Regions from separate parts of the Salimicrobium salexigens genome, predicted to be linked through region 2. Evidence: a T-box and tRNA genes for the amino acid it is inferred to sense, from the RefSeq annotation. Region 2 holds a T-box; the other holds one or more tRNA genes.
The links. The T-box of region 2 lies ahead of argS (arginine--tRNA ligase). A T-box ahead of a tRNA ligase gene usually reads a tRNA of that ligase, here a tRNA-Arg.
Positions count from the first base shown of each region.

Region 1: it encodes a tRNA-Arg, which carries the amino acid that the T-box ahead of argS (arginine--tRNA ligase) is inferred to sense. The anticodon was not compared.

Region 1 covers NZ_FTOK01000002.1:84,750-91,679, forward strand. Annotated here, with positions in the region: gene racE (glutamate racemase) at 1-343, shown strand, start outside; gene rph (ribonuclease PH) at 453-1,217, shown strand; gene BW931_RS02640 (XTP/dITP diphosphatase) at 1,214-1,810, shown strand; gene BW931_RS02645 (metallophosphoesterase family protein) at 1,814-2,344, shown strand; tRNA gene BW931_RS02650 (tRNA-Gly) at 2,429-2,502, shown strand; tRNA gene BW931_RS02655 (tRNA-Arg) at 2,505-2,578, shown strand; partial or broken gene BW931_RS02660 (glutamate synthase-related protein) at 2,731-3,156, shown strand; gene BW931_RS02670 (hypothetical protein) at 3,406-4,386, shown strand; gene tig (trigger factor) at 4,517-5,803, shown strand; gene clpX (ATP-dependent protease ATP-binding subunit ClpX) at 6,084-6,930, shown strand, end outside.
Region 2 covers NZ_FTOK01000005.1:177,594-184,523, forward strand. Annotated here, with positions in the region: gene BW931_RS07810 (SRPBCC family protein) at 1-343, shown strand, start outside; gene BW931_RS07815 (hypothetical protein) at 431-661, opposite strand; gene argS (arginine--tRNA ligase) at 731-2,353, opposite strand; T-box leader at 2,434-2,644, opposite strand; gene BW931_RS07825 (thioredoxin family protein) at 2,743-3,069, shown strand; gene BW931_RS07830 (NADH-dependent flavin oxidoreductase) at 3,111-4,211, opposite strand; gene BW931_RS07835 (FusB/FusC family EF-G-binding protein) at 4,397-5,023, shown strand; gene BW931_RS07840 (acyl-CoA dehydrogenase family protein) at 5,136-6,365, shown strand; gene BW931_RS07845 (SDR family oxidoreductase) at 6,352-6,930, shown strand, end outside.

The sequences.
Region 1 (6,930 bases), on a different contig from region 2:
TGAAGCCCATGCTATCGTCCGGACGGAACTTCAGCCTTTGAAAAACAAAAACGGTATCGACACTCTCATACTCGGCTGCACCCATTATCCTTTGATTAAAGGGGTGATCCAGCAGGAAATAGGAGGAGCCGTAAAAGTAATCAGCTCCGGAGAAGAGACGGCTCGTGAAGCCAGCCTCATTCTCTCTTATAATGATCTTTTGGTGCAGAGTGAACAGGAACCATCGTACCGGTTTTACACGACAGGGGATTTCGAAAAGTTCAAAATGATCGCAACGGAATGGTTTGAAGGACCACTTGATACATTTGAAGTGATTGAACTTGACCCGGTTTCCGTTTATTGAACATAAGAATTGGTGAGCCACTTTCAAAGTGGCTCTTTGTATGAATGAGAAGCTGTCCCTTTTGTGTTATGATTGGCAGGAAATAACGGTAACCCGAGGAGGAATTTTTATGCGTGCAGATGAAAGGAAAGTCAAAGACTTACGAGCTATTAAAATAGAAACGGACTATATCAAACATCCGGAAGGTTCCGTACTTATTGAATTCGGTGATACGAAAGTGATCTGTAATGCAAGCATCGAAGACAGAGTACCTCCGTTCCTGAGAGGTCAGGGTAAGGGATGGATTACCGCCGAGTACGCGATGCTTCCCCGCGCTACACAAACCCGTAACATACGTGAATCTTCGAAAGGGAAGGTATCCGGCCGGACGATGGAAATCCAAAGACTGATAGGAAGATCCCTGCGTTCTGTGATTGATTTGGGAGCGATCGGGGAAAGAACGATATGGGTGGACTGTGATGTCATTCAGGCGGATGGCGGCACGAGAACCGCGTCCATTACCGGTGCATACATTGCTGTTGTACATGCGTTGGGAACGCTTCTGGAAAAAGGGAAAATCAAGGAATTGCCTGTACAGGACTATTTGGCGGCGATATCTGTAGGCGTACTGGACGGCGAAGAAATCGTAGATCTCTGTTATGAGGAAGACAGCAATGCTGAAGTTGATATGAACGTTGTTATGACAGGTGATGGAGAGTTTGTTGAAATTCAGGGGACGGGCGAGGAAGCTACGTTTTCCATGAAACAGCTGACTACGATGCTTGAGTTGGCTTCAGAAGCCGTATCGGAACTGATGCTTCGTCAGAAAGAAGCCATCGGCACGTGGGCGAGTGCTATCGAAAACTACAAAGAAAGGGAGGAGGACGGACAGTGAAAGAAGTGATTATAGCTACATCCAACCAGGGGAAAGTAAAAGAGTTTGAGCAGATGTTTTCCGAATATGAAATTTCGGTGAAATCGCTGAAGGACTTCGAAGAACAGATAGACGTGGAAGAAACCGGAAAAACATTCGAAGAGAATGCCCTTTTAAAAGCGGAAACGATTTCCGAGCGATGGAATGTACCGGTCATCGCCGATGATTCGGGTCTTCAGGTCGATATTCTGGATGGCAGACCGGGCATCTACTCTGCGAGGTACGCCGGAGAGGATAAAAATGATAAGAAGAACTCCGAAAAGCTGCTGAAAGAACTTGGAGAGACGACGGTCAAAGACAGGACGGCGCGTTTTGTCTGTGTCATTGCAGTAGCAGTACCCGGAGAAGAATCTTTCACGAAACGTGGTACGTGTGAAGGGGCTATTGCTCTTCAACCGAGAGGTGAACACGGTTTCGGCTACGATCCTATTTTCATACCGGAGGGGTACAAGAAAACGATGGCCCAGCTGACTGCCGAAGAGAAGAACAGCATAAGTCACCGTCACCATGCTCTTTTGAAAATTGAAGAGTGGCTGAAGGAGAAAGGGGACTAATTCATGCCGAAAGCTTTAATAATCAGCGACAGTCACGGACTCACCGAAGAACTGCAGGAAGTGAAGGATCGCCACTCACAGGAAGTGGATGCTTTTATCCACTGTGGAGATTCCGAACTTGCGACGGATGCTTCGGAGCTTGAAGGTTTTCATTACGCAAAAGGAAATTGTGACTTCGAAGAGGATATGGAAAATGAACAGATTGTAGACGTCAAAGGAGTCCGGTTTCTAGTCGCTCACGGGCATCTGCTTCAGGTGAAACAGTCTCTGATGCCTATATATTACAGAGCCGAGGAAGCAGGGGCCGATGTTGCCTGTTTCGGACATTCTCATACGATAGGTGCGGAGAAGGTGGGAGACAAACTGATTATGAATCCGGGAAGTTCCCGGCTGCCGAGAGACCGTAGTGAACCGACGTATGCGATTATTGAGTGGGAAGACAGCTCGAAAGAAATAACGGTTACGTATTATCATATGGACGGGAATAAACTGGAAGATTTAGAAGTGCAATTTGACTTGAGTAGCAGGAATTAATTTTTTCCTGCTACCATTGACTTTTTACTGTGAAGCAAGTATACTTTTTCATGTCGTCGCAATACATATAACAATTTCATAAACGCGGGTGTAGTTTAGTGGTAAAACCTCAGCCTTCCAAGCTGATGATGGGAGTTCGATTCTCCTCACCCGCTCCATTGTCCCAGTAGCTCAGTTGGATAGAGCAACAGCCTTCTAAGCTGTGGGTCGCAGGTTCGAATCCTGCCTGGGACATTACCTGCAAAAGCTGCATTCCTTATCTTGTGAGGAATGCAGCTTTTTATTTATTTGCAGGAAAGGCTCGTGGCAGAGTTGTCTGATTATTGAGTTGACTTTCCAATCGGACGTTGGATAGAATAATTCTAAAGAATCAATTTATTTCGGCTTTTTCAGCTATCCCTATGGTGGATGAGATACTGAAAAAATACGGTATACGTGGACGTACTAAGATTATTGCCTCGGGCAAATTACTCACTCCTGATAAAATTGCAATGGCGCTGGCGCTCGGAGCGGATTTGATCAATATTGCACGCGGGTTCATGATGAGTGTCGGTTGTATCATGTCGCAGGTCTGTCATAAAAACACCTGTCCGGTAGGAGTCGCAACGACCGACGCTGAATTACAGCAGGCCCTCGTTATCGAAGAAAAAAATTACCGAGTTACCAACTATCTGATTGCCTTGCGCCAGGGTTTATTCGATTTAGCGGCTGTAGCCGGGCTGGATTCTCCGACAAAATTCAAAAGAGAACATATCGTTTATCACTCTGACTTTCGTAAAGTAATTAATGAGGAAGATGGCTCGGGCGGGTAATTGAATGGTATCGTACTCGAGAAAAAGCTTGACCGGGATTTTGCCTTAATTATAGAAATGAAGTGGAAAGGCGGTTTGAGGAGATTACGTATTAAACTCTTCGGTTATCAGTTCGAAGAGTTTTATTTTTGCCTCTTCAAGGAAATATTCACAGGTAATCAGGGGAATTCAAGCGGATTTCTTCTTTTGAAATACATGTTTGATATAATGAATAAAGTACATACTTAAAACGGTTAGGAAGGGTGCGTTATGGAAAACAGCAAAGGAGAAATTGTTCTTTTTCCGAAATGGAGGGAGAAGCTGCGTGAGAAAGGACTGGAAGCGGTCCGCCATCAGCAGTACGAAGAAGCTATCGAATCACTGGAACCTCTGTTCCATTACCGCGAAGCTGACGATGAAGTGATTACCGGTCTGTTAATCTCATGGGTAGGCACGGGAGAATACGTGCAGGCGGAAGAAATTTGCCTGAATCGCATGAAGGTCAGTGAATCCGCTTATTTTCAATATCTACATATTTATATAACAATTCTATTCCACGAGGGAAAATACGGGGAATTGATGACGCTGGTGGAAGAAGTGCTTGAACAGGAGGACCTCCCTGGTGAAGTAAGGACACAGCTGTGGCAGATGTATAACGTAAGTAAAGATATCGAAGATTCCCATCAAAAAGAAGAACAAGAGTATTTGATGGAGGAATGGCAGGAAGCTATAAACGGGCAGCAAATAGAAAAACAGTATAGTATTCTTATGAAATTGAAAAGCTTCGATCCGGCACCCTCGATGGAGACATTCCGTGGATATTTGACGGATGAAGAAACACATCCGGTAATAAAAACAGCCATTATACTATGGTTCCAGTCGCACGGGGTGGAAGAGAGCACATCTATACATAAATTTGGTAAAACCATATCCATCGTCCCTGTCGAAATAGGTTCCCCTTCCACACACTACATAGTAAAGCATTTAGAGTTACGTCTTACTCATATTGAGCAGGAACATCCGATAATGTACGATATCATCGTAACGATGCTTCATCGTTACATTTATATCCGGTACCCTTTCCTTCCTACGGAAAATGAAGTGACTTACATAATAGAAGCATTGAAAATGCTCGGGAATGAGTATTTGCAATTAGAAGAAACACCTATTAGAATGGGACCGGAAACTGAATCCTATAAGAAGGATATTGAAGTCGCAAATCAACAATACAGGGCGATTACAGGAGAATAAGCATAATAACCCCTCTATTGTTGAAAGAGAACAGCATTATGTTATAATATAGTGGTTGTAAATTAGATTCGTGCACATGTCTGTAACAGATCCATGTAAAAATGAAAATATGACGTTGGAGGGACTTTTTATGTCAGCAAATTGGGAAAAGAAAGAAGGAAATCAGGGGACCCTTACAGTAGAGGTATCACCTGAAGAATTCGATAAAGCGCTCGATCAGGCGTTTAACAAAGTAGTGAAAGAAGTGCAGGTACCTGGATTCCGTAAAGGAAAAGTACCGCGTAAAATCTTCGAAGGCCGTTTCGGTGTTGAATCTCTTTATCAGGATGCACTTGATATCATTCTTCCACAGGCTTATTCAGATGCTGTACAGGAAACGGGCATTGAGCCGGTAGACCAGCCTGAAGTGGATGTGGAACAGATTGAGAAAGGCGAACCGCTTATTTTCAAAGCGGATGTTACAGTTAAGCCTGAAGTAGAACTCGGCGAATACAAAGGTCTTGAAGTAGAAGAGGCAGATACTGAAGTAACCGATGAAGACGTAGAGGAAGAACTTAAGCGTCAACAGGAAAACCAGGCTGAGCTCGTAGTTAAAGAAGAAGGCGAAATCGAAGAAGGCGACACAGTTGCTATGGACTTCGAAGGTTTCGTTGACGGGGAAGCTTTTGAAGGCGGCCAGGCCGAAAACTATTCTCTTGAAATAGGCTCCGGTACGTTCATTCCAGGTTTTGAAGAACAGCTCGTCGGTAAAAAAGCTGGAGAAGAGCCTGATGTGAACATCACGTTCCCGGAAGATTACCACGCTGAAGAGCTGGCCGGAAAAGAAGCGACATTCAAAGTTAAAATTCACGAAGTGAAAGCCAAGGAACTTCCTGAACTTGATGATGAATTCGCTAAAGATGTAGACGAAGACGTTGAGTCTATGGATGAACTGAAGAAAAAGACCCGCGAAAACCTGGAACAGCAGAAACAGCAGGATGCTGAGAACCAGAAACGCGAATCACTCGTCAACCAGGCGAGCGACAATGCTTCCGTGGAAATTCCACAGGCCATGGTCGACTCCGAGCTGGATCGTATGGTAAGCGAATTCGAACAGCGTCTGCAAATGCAGGGAATGACGAAGGAAATGTACTTCCAGTTCACCGGTCAGGACGACAACCAGCTTCGTGAGCAGATGAAAGAAGATGCTGAAAAGCGCGTGAAGACGAACATGACGCTTGAGGCGATTGCTCAGACTGAAAACGTCGAAGTAACCGAAGAAGACGTAAATAAGGAACTTGAAAATATGTCCGCTATGTATCAGACGGACGTTGAGAATCTGAAGCAGATGCTTGGAGGAAACACAGACATGGTCAAAGATGATCTGAAAATCCAAAAAGCGATTGAAGTACTTGAGCAGAACAGCAAAACAGTATAATGAATGATAACGGAAACAAGGCGAGGAAGATCCCCGCCTTGTTTTCTCATATTATTTGCAATTTGTCATTAATAAGTCATATCATTAAGACAGTCAATCGTATCTATACATAATAAGAATTACTCAGCGTTTGACCTGCATGTACAGTCTCTGCATAATATTATGTGATGTTGTCAGCAGGAAGGGCAGCCTTTTACTTTTTAAATATCGATTTATTTGGTATGATAAGCGAAAGATAGTGCGGGTTAGCCTTGGCATCATTTTGGAAAGGGTGAAAGTAATGTTTAAATTTAATGAAGAAAAAGGGCAGCTCAAGTGCTCGTTTTGCGGTAAAAGCCAGGATCAGGTACGAAAGCTTGTAGCAGGTCCGGGTGTATATATTTGTGATGAGTGTATTGAACTGTGTACAGAGATAGTCGAAGAAGAACTGGGTAATGAAGAAGAAACGGAATTCAAAGAAGTTCCGAAACCTGAAGAGATCCACAATATCCTGGGCGATTACGTCATTGGTCAGGAGCAGGCGAAGAAGAACTTATCCGTTGCGGTTTATAACCACTACAAACGTGTGAATACGACAACTGCGAAGAATGATGAAGTGGAGCTTGCGAAGAGTAACATTCTTATGCTTGGGCCTACTGGTAGCGGGAAGACGTTGTTGGCTCAGACACTGGCCCGTATTCTCAATGTACCGTTTGCCATTGCCGATGCAACTTCCCTTACGGAAGCCGGGTACGTTGGCGAGGACGTAGAGAATATTATCCTTAAACTGATTCAGGCAGCAGATTATGATGTAGAGAAAGCCGAAAAAGGTATTATCTATATTGATGAGATCGATAAAGTCGCCCGTAAGTCCGAGAACCCGTCCATCACACGCGATGTTTCCGGAGAAGGTGTGCAACAGGCCCTTCTGAAAATTCTCGAAGGAACTCAGGCGAGCGTGCCTCCGCAAGGGGGACGTAAGCATCCTCATCAGGAATTTATCCAGATTGATACTACGAATATCCTGTTTATCGTTGGCGGTGCATTCGATGGTATCGATCAGATCATTAAACGTCGTCTCGGACGAAAAGTGATCGGTTTTGGGTCCGAACAGGCGCAGCCGGATTCCGAGAAACAGGAACTGCTTA
Region 2 (6,930 bases):
CCGGCTCATCCATTCTTCCGGAGAGACGGTCGGGAATGTGTACAGACAATCGTACGGCGTAGGAGAGACAAAGGAAGAATACGAGGTTACCGTAACTGAATTCAAAGATGAAGAAAATGAAAAAAGACTCACTTATTCTTATACACTGGCCGGGGTTTATGATATACAGGCCACTTATTTACTTGAAAAAGCGGGAGAGAAGAAGACGACGTTCACCTATCTATCTTCAAATAGGCCAAGGAAATGGTATTTACGGATACTGATTCTTTTCTCCAACGATCAGGCCGTCGCTAACTTTGTCCGTCGCGTGAAAAGAGTGGCCGAGGAAGAATATAACGAATAGTACGGGTGTATACAAAAGTTGCCGCTCTCCCTTAGTGCTTTATGAGGGGGAGCGGCAACTTGTTTTCCTTACCTTCTTCCGAGAAGGTTAAAGTATGAAGATCCAGATCAGTGCTAACGTAATAACAAAGGTGATAACGTAGATGATGCTGAGACGACGGAAACTGGAAGTATCACGGGAGTCGGATTTCAGGCTGGCCAATTCTTCATCACTGTCGGCCGAATGTTCCTGCTTGTTCAGGTTTTTTCCGATATAGATAGTGGCTCCAAGGGCAACGGCTGTCATAATGATAGCTGCGGTATAATACAGTGGATACATAATATCTCCCCTTTCAGAAATAGGGTATATGCCAAACATACTATTATTATATAAAGAACGCAATTTCTTTTACATTTTTTCCACGGTTTTCATCCCGAGCAGATGGAGTCCTTTTTTCAGCACCGTAATTACCGCCTGTACAAGAGTGAGACGCTGATTCATCTGGTCCGTCTGTAAAATTTTCGTGTGGGCGTAGTACTGGTTGAAATGTTTTGACAGTTTTAAAAGATAGCGGGCAATGACGGAAGGGTCTTTCTGTATAAAAGCTCTTTTCGTTTCATCGGGGAAGAGATGCAGTTGTTTTACAAGTTCCCAGGCGCTCCCGTCTTTCAGGTCGGTCCTGAAGTCGAAATCGGCTTTTTCGGTAAGTGAAACGGCACGGGCATAAGTGTATTGCAGGTACGGTCCCGTATTTCCTTCGAAAGTGAGCATATCATCCAGTGAAAATTCAACGTCGTTTTGTCTCTGATGTTTCAAGTCGTGGAAAATCACCGCTCCTGTCCCTATGTCGGCATTGCCTCCGGCCCGTTCCCGGGCTTCTTCGAGTACGTCTTCAAGCAGAATAGTTCTCCCTTTCCTCGTCGACATCTTTTTTCCGTCCTGAAGCATCATGCCGAAAGAGATGTGCTTCATGGAGGGTGCCCAGGGGAATCCGGCTTTTTCCAGCACCTTCTGAATTTGTTCAAAGTGGAGCGTCTGTTCATTTCCGACCACGTACAAACTTTCAGTGAAACGATAGGTCCGATATCGATCGATCGCAGCCGTCAGATCTCTCGTAGCATAGGTTGTCGTGTCGTTACTTTTAACGATCAGACATGGGGGGAGATCATATTCATCCAGGCGCACTACGAGGGCCCCTTCGGATTGTTCGAGCAGTCCTTTTTCGTCAAGCATCGCTATCGTTTCTCCCATTTTATCACTATAATAAGCTTCTCCCCGTGTCAGATCGAAAGTTATATCAAGCTGTTCATAAATTCTGTCGAACTCTTTAAGAGATAACTCACGGAAATGACTCCAGAGAGCTGCGGCTTCCTCCTCTCCTTCTTCAAGACGCTTGAACCAGTCACGCCCTCCTTCTGTAAGTGACGGATTTTGTTTTGCCTCCTCGTGAAATCTGACGTAAATGTTTGAAAGTTCTTTCAGAGGATTTTCCTCTAATTTATCTTTCTCCCCCCATCGTTCGTAGGCTGCCAGCAGGTGACCGAACTGAGTGCCGTAATCGCCTACATAATTGATTTTCACTGGAGTATAACCGCAATATTCGGCGAGCAGGCTCAGAGAATTGCCGATGATTGTAGAACGAAGATGTCCCATGGAGAAGGGTTTTGCTATATTTGGGGCCGATAAATCCAGTACTACACGTTCTCCTTCCCCGAAACGGTGACGGCCGTAGTCATTGTGGGCAGCACGGCGGAGGATGTGGTCGGTCATAAAAGACTGGTCGAGAAAAATATTAACGTAGCCGTTAAGGGCTTCCGTGCCCGCAAAAATAGGGTGATCCAGCTGAGCGCTCACATCCTCTGCTATGTTTTGAGGATTTTTTCTGAAGTGCCGGGCCAGGAAAAAGCACGGGAAGGCGATATCCCCATGGCCGTTGTGTTTCGGCTGCTCAAGTTTCTGTTTCAGGTCTTCCGGAGTGAACTCCTCCCCGAGGATGTGAGCGAGCTGTAACGCGATGATTTCTTTTTCCATGTTTTCATCTCCTTTTCGGATCGAACCAGGTTTTTGTGTACTGTATAAAAGTTATTTGACATAAAAAAGCCCCCACGTCGTAAAGAGACGTGGGGGCGCCGCGCGGTACCACTCTTTTAGCCTTAAGGCCACTTGATCGGATAACGGGGTCCATCCCGGCGGCAGAGCTACTTATGTTCACTCCCGCACCTCAGAAGTCCGGTTCCTCCATCGTTTTTTGCCGGGCTCCCACCATCCCCGGTTCGCTGTTGAAAAAACAGATTAGATTACTCTCTTCGTCAAAGGTGATATGTTATTATTAGAAAATATAGCATAGTAAGAAAAGTAAATCAATAACCGGATTAAAAATGAAAGTGCAGGGAAAAAACAAAGTAGAGGTGAAGATTTCTATGGAAAAATTACAGACGATTACAGAAGCCAGACAAATAATTTCCAAAGAGAAACTGTCGCTGGTGTATATTTCCCAGCCGACCTGTTCTGTCTGCCATAGCCTGAAACCGCAGGTGGAAGAGTTGCTTGAGAGCTATCCGGAAGTAAAAGCGATTCACCTGGATGCGACTGAAATTCCGGAGGTATCCGGAGAATTTCAAGTGTTTACGGTACCTGTGGTACTTGTCTATTCAGAAGGAAGGGAACTTATAAGAGAAGCACGTTTCGTACCGGTAGGAGAACTGGATTATCAGCTGAATAAATTGCAGGATGCCATGAATGCATAAGAAGAGCCGCTCTCTAAAAGAACGGCTCTTCTTTATCATTGTTACACTTTTCTCGGAATCCATCCCGGAACACTCATGATGTTTGTCCACATCGGTTCGGGAATCACCAGCTCTTCCTGCGCATCCATATCCATTTCCGTAACTATGTGGTCTTCCTGTCCTTTTTCCACTTTCACAGCCCAGTCCGGGTCGATAAGGAGCTCTCTTCCTAAAGCCAGCAGTGGTACAGTTTCGAGTGCTTTTTCCGCATCTTCTTTTGTTCTTATTTCTCCGACACCGACAAGAGGAAGGTCGTCCCCGATCTGGTCTCTGATCTGCCGAATGACGGAGCTTCCATCATCTTCTTTCCGGATGGAAGACTGGTGGAAATCCCTCAGGGAAATATGAAGATAGTCCAGTCCTCTTTCGGTTAATTCGCTGACCAGTTTCATTGTGTCTTCAAGTGCAATACCGGGAGTATGCGGTTCTTCCGAGGAAAACCGGTATCCGGTGATGAAAGGGGTTCGGGCGTATTCCCGTACGGCCTGCTTCACCGCTTCCGTAACTTCTAACGGAAATGTCATACGCTGCCACACATCTCCGCCCCATTTATCGGTCCGGCGGTTGGAATGAGGGGAGAAGAACTGCTGAAGCAGATATGTATTCGCTCCGTGAAGTTCGACTCCGTCAAACCCGGCTTCAATTGCCCGTCTCGTAGCCTGTTTGAAGTCCTCGACTGTTTGTGAAACTTCTTCTTCAGACATCTCTCTCGGAGTTGCGGCCCCTTCACGTTCGGAGGGGACAGCACTGGCCGAGACCGGTGTTTCGTCCGGCAGGAGATGGGGCGGGCTCATTCGTCCTCCGTGATAGATTTGCAGGATGGCTTTTGCTCCTTCTTGATGGATGACTTCTGCCAGTCGTTTCAGGCCCGGAATGAGTTCGTCACGGTCTACCCCTATTTCTCCGTCGAAGCCTTTACCCTGCGTATTTACGTTTGCGCAGGCCGTAATGACGGTTCCGGTTCCACGTGATCTTCTTTTATAATAAGTCAATTCTTTTTCGGAGACCCGGCCATCTTCTTCCGAGAGAAAATTTGTCATGGGGGCCAGGATTAGCCGGTTTTTCAACGTTACGCCCGAAGGCAGTGTATATGAATCGAACATTTATGTTTCCTCCTTTGCTTTTATGAGTTTAACATTCGGAGAAAGGCAAGGTCTTTTAAATTGCTTTTATCATCCGTCATTAAACAGATATTTATTTCTGCTGAAGATCGTACGTGTTATTATTCCTGTACACTTCCGGAGAATGTCGGATGAAACCATGTATATTTGAAGGGAGCAGTGGCAATATGGAACCATTTATACGCAGCGATCAATACCACTTCCTGAAACAGCAGATCCGCCACATTGTTCAGACGAATGCACTTGTTAATGACAGGGAAATGGTCCGGACGGTGCAGGGGCTCGCGATGGACAAGATGAAGGATGTTTTTTACGGTCTCACCGACCTGCAGAAAAGGCTGCTCGACGGGATGACTGAACTGAAAGACCGGACAGATGTGGAAATGTTCGAAGCACGTATCCTCCCACTGGTCCATCCCTTTGAAATGCCGGAGGAAGAGGAGGTCAGAAGTCTGTTTCCGCACCTTTCCCGGGTGAAAATGCCCGTGCTCGGTTCCGGCGTAGACCGGCGTGATCTGACTTACGTAAGCTGGTTTGACCCGGGGCTCGACAGAAAATTCATTGTAACGTACAGAGAGGGCGTCCTTACGGGTATGGAAGGGTCTTTCACTTACAGTGGACGGAAAAACATGTGTGTCATCTGTCGCGAACATGAGTATGTCGGGCTTTTTGTCACAGACGCTACGGCATACAAAAGAAAAGGGAATTACGTCTGCAAAGACAGCATTACGTGTAACCGGAATATAACAGACCAAAAACATCTCCATAAATTTATGGACGACATAAAAAGATAGGATTCCCTGTCTTATTATGTCGTCTTTTCGTGAAATTTTTCTTTCTTGAATTTTCCGAATTTTTTATTTATACTTTACATACCAACTGGTTAGTATGCGGGGAGGAGAAATGATGGACTTTTCATACAATGAAAAAACAAAAGAATACCGGAAAGCCGTACGCTCATTTATGCAGGAATATATTTACCCGAACGAAAAAGTGTTTGCCGAACAGTTGAATGTCCAGACCGACCGATGGAGCGAGATTCCTCCGATCATCGAAGAACTGAAGAAGAAAGCCCGATCGCTCGGACTGTGGAACCTTTTTCTCCCGGATGAAGAGATCGGGGGAGGGCTCACCAATCTGGAATATGCTCCTTTATGCGAAGAGATGGGGAAATCGATGCTGGCTCCGGAAATCTTCAATTGTAATGCACCGGACACAGGAAATATGGAATTGTTGTCTATGTATGGTTCCCGGGAACAAAAAAAGAAATGGCTGGAGCCTCTTCTTTCCGGAGAGACCCGTTCCTGTTTTGCGATGACCGAGCCGGATGTCGCTTCTTCGGATGCGACGAATATCTCTTCCAGCATCGAGAAGAAGGATGACTCCTATATTATAAACGGCACGAAATGGTGGTCGACCGGAGCGATGGATCCGAGGTGTTCTTTCGCTATATTTATGGGCAAGACAGATACAGAAGCTCCCAGACACAAACAGCAGTCGATGATTATTGTGCCTATGGATGCAGAAGGAGTGTCAGTGAAGCGTCCGTTGAATGTGTTCGGCTATGATCATGCGCCGCACGGGCACGCGGAAATCGAGTTTACGAATGTGGAGGTGCCGAAAGAAAACCTGATTCTCGGTGAAGGACGCGGTTTTGAGATAGCCCAGGGAAGGCTCGGCCCGGGGAGGATCCACCATTGTATGAGACTGATCGGAGCTGCAGAAAGGGCGCTTGAAGATTTGTGCAGACGCGTACGTCACCGTGAAGCATTTCACCGCCCGCTGGCTGAACAGGGAGTAATCCGCGAATGGATCGCTGACTCCAGAACGGAACTTGAACAGGCAAGGTTACTGACTCTTCAGGCAGCCTGGCAGATGGACAAAATGGGAAATAAAGAAGCGAAAGCTGCGATAGCTATGATCAAAGTCACGGCCCCTTCGATGGCGCTCAACGTTATTGACCGTGCGATCCAGGCTCACGGAGGCGCAGGGGTCAGCGACGATTTCACGCTGGCCATGAATTATGCGAATGCCCGGACGCTCAGGCTGGCAGACGGACCGGATGAAGTTCACAAAAGACAGATTGCAAAACTGGAACTCTCTAAATACGAGGAGGATGGATATGCACGTACTTGATTATTTTAAGTTGGAAGGGAAGACCGCTGTCATCACAGGAGGAGGAAGAGGTCTCGGAGCACAGCTGGCCGAAGGTATGGCTGAAGCGGGAGCTGATGTTGTGTTATGTTCGAGAAAACTCGAAAATTGCGAGGAGAAAGCATCCGAACTGAAAGAAAATTATGGAGTAAGGACGCTGGCACTCGAATGTGACGTAACCGACGAAGACAGTGTGAGAGACGTTATTCAAAAAGTGAAGGACGAATTCGGAACGCTTGATGTGTTAATCAACAATAGCGGGGCTACGTGGGGAGCACCCGTGCTTGATATGCCCACGGAGGCTTTTCAAAAGGTGATGAATGTTAACGTTACCGGTACGTTTCTGATGAGCAGGGAAGCTGCAAAAGTTATGAGACAGCAGCAGTCGGGTAAAATTATAAATCTGTCCTCAGTGGCAGGATTCGGGGGGGCCGATCCGAGATTTATGGACACCATCGGGTATAATACGAGCAAGGGTGCAGTGAATACGTTCACAAAAGATCTGGCTGTGAAACTTGCGGGAGACAACATCCAGGTAAATGCAATC